Regions from separate parts of the Niveispirillum sp. BGYR6 genome, predicted to be linked through region 1. Evidence: riboswitches for the same ligand, from Rfam matches in the RefSeq annotation. Region 1 holds a riboswitch; each other region holds the start of a gene.
What was found. Region 1 has a riboswitch for thiamine pyrophosphate ahead of thiO (glycine oxidase ThiO). Riboswitches for the same ligand answer to the same signal wherever they lie in the genome.
Positions count from the first base shown of each region.

Region 1 (2,260 bases):
AAGTGGCCCAGGCATCCAACGAATCGGCCGGCAGTGTGCAGGGCGTGGCCGCCGCCACCGAACAGATCAACGCCTCCATCGCCGAAATCGCCCGGCAGGTGGTGGAGGTGAATAATGTCACCCGCGCCGCCGTGGAAGATGCCACCGAAACCACCCGCACCATGGATGGGCTGCAGGGTGCCGCCACCCGGATTGAAGAAGTGGTGACGCTGATCCAGGGCATCGCCGCGCAAACCAACCTGCTGGCGCTGAACGCCACCATTGAGGCGGCGCGCGCCGGGGAGGCCGGCAAGGGCTTCGCCGTGGTGGCCAGCGAAGTCAAGACCCTGGCGACCCAGACCGGCAGGGCGACGGAGGACATTGCCGCCCAGGTTGCCAGCATCCAGCGGGAAACCGGGGCCGCCGTCAGCGCCATCAACCGCATTGCCTACACGATCGACAAGATCGGGGAGATCACCACGGCGCTCGCCGCCGCCATTGAGGAACAGCAGGCCAGCACCAACGAGATCGCCCGCCGGGTGCAGGATGTGGCCAATGGCACCCAGGCCGTCTGCAACGCCGTGCAGGGGGTCAGCGAGGCCGCCGCCAATACCGGTGGGGCCGCCAGTTCGGTGCATGGCACGGCATCCGACGTGACGCGCCAGTCCGAGGTGCTGAATGTGGAAGTGGACAAGTTCGTCAAAACCCTGATCGCGGCGTAATGCCGCCGGGGGCTGGGGCAGCAGAACCCCACTCCAGCCCCCGGAAACGCAGCCTTTCCAACCCCGTCCGGGCAACCGGGCGGGGTTTTCCATTTGTGCCAAGCATGGGTGACGGCCATGTCCGGGCCTTGCTTTCGCCCTGTGACAGGCCCATGACTCTTCTTATCGTCAATCTGGGGTGCCGTGGCCGGTGAATGCATCGGCACGGCTGAGATCATACCCATCGAACCTGATCCGGGTCATGCCGGCGAAGGGAGGATGTTTAGCCATGTCCCTCACCATGTCTTCATCACAACCGCGCGTCGCCCTCATCGGCGGCGGCATCATCGGGCTGGCCATTGGCTGGCGGCTGGCGCTGGCCGGCGCGTCGGTCGATATTTTTGAACGCGACGCCGCTGCCGGCCAGCGGGCCAGCCGTGCCGCCGCCGGGATGCTGGCCGCCGCCGTGGAGGCGGAGCCGGGCGAACAGCCCTTGCTGCCGCTCTGCCTGGCCAGCCGGGAAATGTGGCCCGACTTCGCCGCCGAACTGGAAGCGGCCAGCGGCCTGCCCGTCGGCCTGCGCCGCGAAGGCACCATGGTGGTGGCGCTGACCCGCGACGATGTCGAAACGCTGCGCAGCAATTACGAGTTCCAGCGCGGGCTGGGGCTGGAGATCCACTGGCTGACCGGTGCCCAGGCCAAGGAGCGGGAGCCCTTCCTGAACCCGCGCACGGCCGCCGCCGTTTATTCCCCCCGCGATGGGCAGGTGGATAACCGTCTGGCCACAGCGGCGCTGCGCGTGGCCCTGGCCCGGGCCGGCGGACGCCTGCATGAAGGCACACCAGTGACGGGGCTGGAGATCAGCGCCGGCCGCGTTACCGGCGTGCAACTGGGCGACCGGGTGCAGGCGGCGGACAAGGTGGTGCTGGCGGCGGGGGCCTGGTCGCGCCTGCTGCCCGGCCTGCCCGCCCCGCCACCGGTGCGCCCGGTAAAGGGGCAGATGCTGTCCATCGCCATGGACCCGGCCGCCCCGCTGTTGAACCATGTCGTCTGGGGCCCCAAATGCTATCTGGTGCCGCGCGCCGACGGCACGCTGATCGTCGGTGCCACGACGGAGGAAAAGGGCTTTGACGAGCAGATGACGGCGGGCGGCGTGCTGGCCCTGCTGGAGGCCGCTTGGCGTACCCTGCCGGGGATCGAGGAACTGCCGATCCGGGAAATGTGGAATGGCCTGCGCCCCGGCTGCCGCGACGATGCGCCCATCCTGGGCTGGGCCGAGGGGGTGGAGGGGCTGGCGCTGGCCACCGGTCACCACCGTAACGGCATTCTGCTGGCCCCGGTGACCGCCCATACCATTGCCGATCTGGTCTTGACCGGCAAACTGGACGAAAAGATCGCCGGCTTCGGTGCCGCGCGCTTCGCCCGCCCCGGTGCGGCGGCCGCCTGAACTGGGAAAGAGATGATGATCAATGTGAATGGCAAGGATCGCCAGCCGGCGGATTATGCGCTGACATCCATCATGGCGGCGGACGGGATCGACCCGCAGGCGCGCGGCATCGCCGTGGCGCTGAACGGTACGG
Region 1 covers NZ_JANLNL010000011.1:174,442-176,701, reverse strand. Annotated here, with positions in the region: gene PCJ49_RS20285 (methyl-accepting chemotaxis protein) at 1-701, shown strand, start outside; TPP riboswitch at 866-974, shown strand; gene thiO (glycine oxidase ThiO) at 970-2,127, shown strand; gene thiS (sulfur carrier protein ThiS) at 2,140-2,260, shown strand, end outside.

Region 2 (2,260 bases), on a different contig from region 1:
ATCATCGCGGTCGGGCAGACCCAGATGTTCCTTGGGCGTGACATAGCAAAGCATGGCCGTGCCGAACCAGCCGATCATCGCCGCGCCGATGCCGCTGGTGATATGATCGTAACCCGGCGCGATATCCGTGGTCAGCGGCCCCAGCGTGTAGAAGGGGGCCTCACCGCAATGGGCCAATTGCTTGTCCATATTGGCCTTGATCTTGTGCATGGGCACATGGCCCGGCCCCTCGATCATCACCTGCACATCATGCTTCCAGGCGATCTGGGTCAGCTCGCCCAGCGTTTCCAGCTCCGCGAACTGGGCGCGGTCATTGGCATCGGCGATGGAGCCGGGGCGCAAGCCGTCACCCAGGGAGAAGGCGATATCATACGCCTTCATGATCTCGCAGATTTCCTCAAAATGCGTGTAGAGGAAGTTTTCCTTGTGATGGGCCAGGCACCATTTCGCCATGATGGAGCCGCCCCGGCTGACAATGCCGGTCACGCGCTTGGCCGTCAGCGGGATATAGGGCAGGCGCACCCCGGCATGGATGGTGAAATAATCCACGCCCTGTTCGGCCTGCTCGATCAGCGTGTCGCGGAAGATTTCCCAGGTCAGGTCTTCGGCCTTGCCATTGACCTTTTCCAGCGCCTGATAGATCGGCACGGTGCCGATGGGCACGGGGGAATTACGGATGATCCATTCGCGGATCGTGTGGATATTGCGGCCGGTGGACAGGTCCATCACCGTATCGGCCCCCCAGCGGGTGGCCCAGACCAGCTTATCCACCTCGTCCGCGACGGAGGAGGTGACGGCGGAATTGCCGATATTGGCGTTGATCTTCACCAGGAAATTCCGCCCGATGATCATCGGTTCGGTTTCCGGGTGGTTGATATTGTTGGGGATGATGGCGCGGCCACGGGCGATCTCATCGCGCACAAATTCCGGCGTCACATAATCGGGGATCGACGCGCCGAAATCCTCCCCATCGCGGGCGGCCTGCTGGGCCAGCTTGGCGCGGCCCAGATTTTCCCGGATGGCGACATATTCCATTTCGGGCGTGATGATGCCGGCCTTGGCATAATGCATCTGGCTGACATTGCGGCCCGGCTTGGCACGCAGCGGCTGGCGGCTGGCACGGTCGAACAGGGGCACGGGGCTTTCCTGGCCCACGCGAAGACCATTATCCTCCGGCTTCACCTCCCGTCCCGCATAGGCCTCCACATCGCCGCGGCCTTCGATCCAGGCGCGGCGCAGTTCGGCCAAACCCTTGCGGATATCGGTCTTCACGGCCGGATCGGTATAGGGGCCGGACGGATCATAGACGCGCACCGGCGCCTCGTTGGCGCTGGGCGACAGGTCGATTTCCCGCATGGCAACGCGAATATCGGGAAACAGCGTGCCCGGCACATGCACCTTGCGGCTGGCCGGCAAGGGCCCGGTGGTGACGCTGAAATCCTGGGGAATGGAAAGACTATCTGGCATCTGGACCTCCCTCGAATGATGGAGATCCGGGCAGCGCGCGTGGCGGCTCTCATAGGCGGGGCAGATATAAGGCCCCTATATGAATCCCATCCCTACGCCGGTACGACCCGGATCAGGTTCTAAGGGTTCCCGCGCCAATGCCGGTTGAACGGCACCATAGCGGTATCTCAGCCCCTTGCCGGGGCTCCCCTTGGACGGTTCGGAAAGTGAAGAATTGCCTGGGCCCTGTCAAGCAGATGGGTGGGGCCGGTCAGGGGCCGGATGGCACAAACTGATGGGCGCGGGCCGCCACTTCCGTCACCATGCCTTCCATGGGGCGGTGACGGGCCAGCAGGTCGGCATAGAACGGGCTGGCCAACAGGGCTGTATAGGCCGCCTCGAACGCCGTGCGGACCGGGGTGGAGGCAAAGGCGATGCCATAGCCCATATAGGAACGCTGCTCTGAAAGCGTGGGGCCATAGGGCTCAAAACGCAGGGAGGGACGGGACTGCTGAAACCGCGCCACAGCGCGCGCATGGGCAACCACCCCGTCCAGCCGGCCATTTGTCAGCAGGTTAAAGGCGATATCGACATTGCGCACCGGTTCCACCTGCGCCCCGGTGAGGCTGGACAAGCCATCCAGCACCGCCCACCCCAAGGGAACGCCGATTCTGCCGGACGGTGGGGGGGCTCCCCCATCTGCCCTTTGCAGCCGGAACAGGCTGATCTGGTCGACATAGAAATAATCGCTGGAAAACACCATCCAGCGTGCGCGATCCGGCGTGAAATAGGGGCCGATCAGAATATCGGCCTG
Region 2 covers NZ_JANLNL010000009.1:68,793-71,052, reverse strand. Annotated here, with positions in the region: gene thiC (phosphomethylpyrimidine synthase ThiC) at 1-1,467, opposite strand, end outside; TPP riboswitch at 1,540-1,668, opposite strand; gene PCJ49_RS17835 (transporter substrate-binding domain-containing protein) at 1,718-2,260, opposite strand, start outside.
Region 2: it holds a riboswitch for thiamine pyrophosphate, as region 1 does, so the genes downstream of both, thiC (phosphomethylpyrimidine synthase ThiC) here and thiO (glycine oxidase ThiO) in region 1, are expected to answer to the same signal.

Region 3 (2,260 bases), on a different contig from region 1:
CGTGGGAATCGGGAAGCCAGGGCAGGGCCCGGCGCAGCAGAAGATCAACCAGCAGCCACAGGGCGACAGCCAGCAGGGCCAACAGGAACAGGGCGGCAAAGGTCAGGTCGGTCTGAACCCGCGCGGTGGCGTGCAGCATCAGATAGCCCAGCCCGGAAGACGCCCCTACCCATTCCCCCACCACCGCCCCGATGGGGGCAACAGCGGCGGCCACGCGCAGCCCGGCCCCCAGGGCGGGCAGGGCGGCGGGCCCCCGGATATGGCGCAGCAGCATCCAGGGGCTGGCGCCCATGGTGCGTGCCAGATCCAGCCAGCCGGGATCGGTCCGGCGCAGACCATCGTAAAAGGCGGCGGTGACGGGGAAGAAAATGATCAGCGTCGCCATCGCCACCTTGGACGCCATGCCATAGCCCAGCCACAGCACCAGCAACGGGGCAATGGCGAAGACGGGCACGGCCTGGCTGACCAGCAGCAGCGGCAGCAGCCAGCGCCGTGCCACGGTGGAGGCCATCAACGCCAGGGCCGCCAGCACCCCGCACACCGTCCCCAGCAACAGGCCCAGTACCACCTCCGCCAGGGTCATCAACGCATGATCGGCCAGCAGCGCCCGGTCGGACCAGAGCCGGGCGGCCACCCGATCCGGCCCGGGCAAGATGTAATGTGGCAGTTCCGCCCAGCGGACCAGGAAAGCCCAGGCCAGCAGCAGGCCGGCAAAGGTGATCAGCGCGCGCAAGGCCGCCTTCATGGCCCGACCTCCCGCGCCAGTTCGGCCAGCAGCCGTCCTTGCAAATGCAGCAGTTCCGGCAGGTCGGGCGGGCGCGGCGGGGCATCCGGGGGGGTGATCGGGGCCGACAGGCTGGCCGGCAGCCCCGTCAGCACCAGCACCTGATGGCCCAGGCGCAACGCCTCCATCGGGTCATGCGTCACCATCAGGACGGTGCGACCTGCCAGCAGCCGGGCGGCCAACCCGCCCAGGCGCAGCCTTGTCAGGGCGTCCAGGGCGGAAAAAGGCTCGTCCATCAACACGATTGGCCGATCTTCAAACAGGGTGCGGGCCAGGGCCACCCGCTGGCGCATCCCGCCGGACAGGGCGGCCGGCCGGTCGCTGGCGCGGTCTTCCAGCCCCACCTGTTGCAGCAGATACAAGGCCCGCGCCTGCACGGCGCTGTCAGGCCGGCCCCCGCGCAAGCGGATGCCGATCATCACATTGTCCAGCACGCTGGCCCAGGGCAGCAGCAGATCCTGCTGCCCCATCCAGGCGATGCGACCGGCCAGCGGCTGGCCATCATCGGCGTTGATGCTTGTCCGGCCCTGAGGGGCCGACAGCCCGGCCACCAGCCGCAGTAACGTGGTCTTGCCCACCCCGCTGGGGCCCAGCAGACAACAGAATCGGCCCGCCGGCACGTGCAGTTCCAGCCCGTCGAACAGCAGACGTCCGCCCAGTTCCAGGCTTGCCTGACGGATCTGGATGGCGGGAGAGGGGGGAGAATGCGGATCGGCGCCCGGCGGCATCTTGTCTCACTGTCCCTACGCCGGTCTTGGCCGGATCAGGTTCCAGGGGTCGTTCCGGCACGGAACCTCTCAGCCGCCCATCGGCTCCCCCCAGTGAATGTTGGGTTATTGCATTGCCGTGACAGGGGAACAAGCGACTTGAACGATGGGCTAGGCCTAGGCGGCAGGGTAACGGCCACCATTGTCATCCTGCGGCGGCGCAGCATAGGATTATGCCCATGATGCTGGATGCACCCGTCGCCCCGCCTGCGGCTGTTGATGCCGCGCCCGAACCGCTGCCGAAACCCTCGGCGGCGTTGCGTCCGTTGTTTCTGGGTGGGGAGATTTATCGCCATTCCAGCTATGGCAAGAAACACCCCCTGTCGATCCCCCGGGTGACGGTGGCGATGGATCTGGCCCGCGCCATGGGCTGGCTGGACGAATCCCGCTATCTGGACAGCCCGATGGCGACAGAGGCGCAGCTCGCCCGCTTTCACGAGCGCGATTATATCGCGGCGGTGCAGCAGGCGGAGCGCGACCAGCGGGTCGATCTGGAGACCGCCCAGCGTTACGGGCTGGGCAAGCTGGAAAACCCGGTCTTCCCGGAAATGTATCGCCGTCCCGCCATCGCCGTGGGTGCCGCCATCCAGGCGGCTGAGCTGCTGCGCGATGGCGGTGTCGTCTATAGCCCGGCCAGCGGCACCCACCATGCCCGGCCCGGCCGGGCCAGTGGTTTCTGTTTCTTCAATGCCCCCGTGCTGGGCATCCT
Region 3 covers NZ_JANLNL010000003.1:417,761-420,020, forward strand. Annotated here, with positions in the region: gene PCJ49_RS10140 (ABC transporter permease) at 1-745, opposite strand, end outside; gene PCJ49_RS10145 (ABC transporter ATP-binding protein) at 742-1,512, opposite strand; TPP riboswitch at 1,508-1,613, opposite strand; gene PCJ49_RS10150 (acetoin utilization protein AcuC) at 1,731-2,260, shown strand, end outside.
Region 3: it holds a riboswitch for thiamine pyrophosphate, as region 1 does, so the genes downstream of both, PCJ49_RS10145 (ABC transporter ATP-binding protein) here and thiO (glycine oxidase ThiO) in region 1, are expected to answer to the same signal.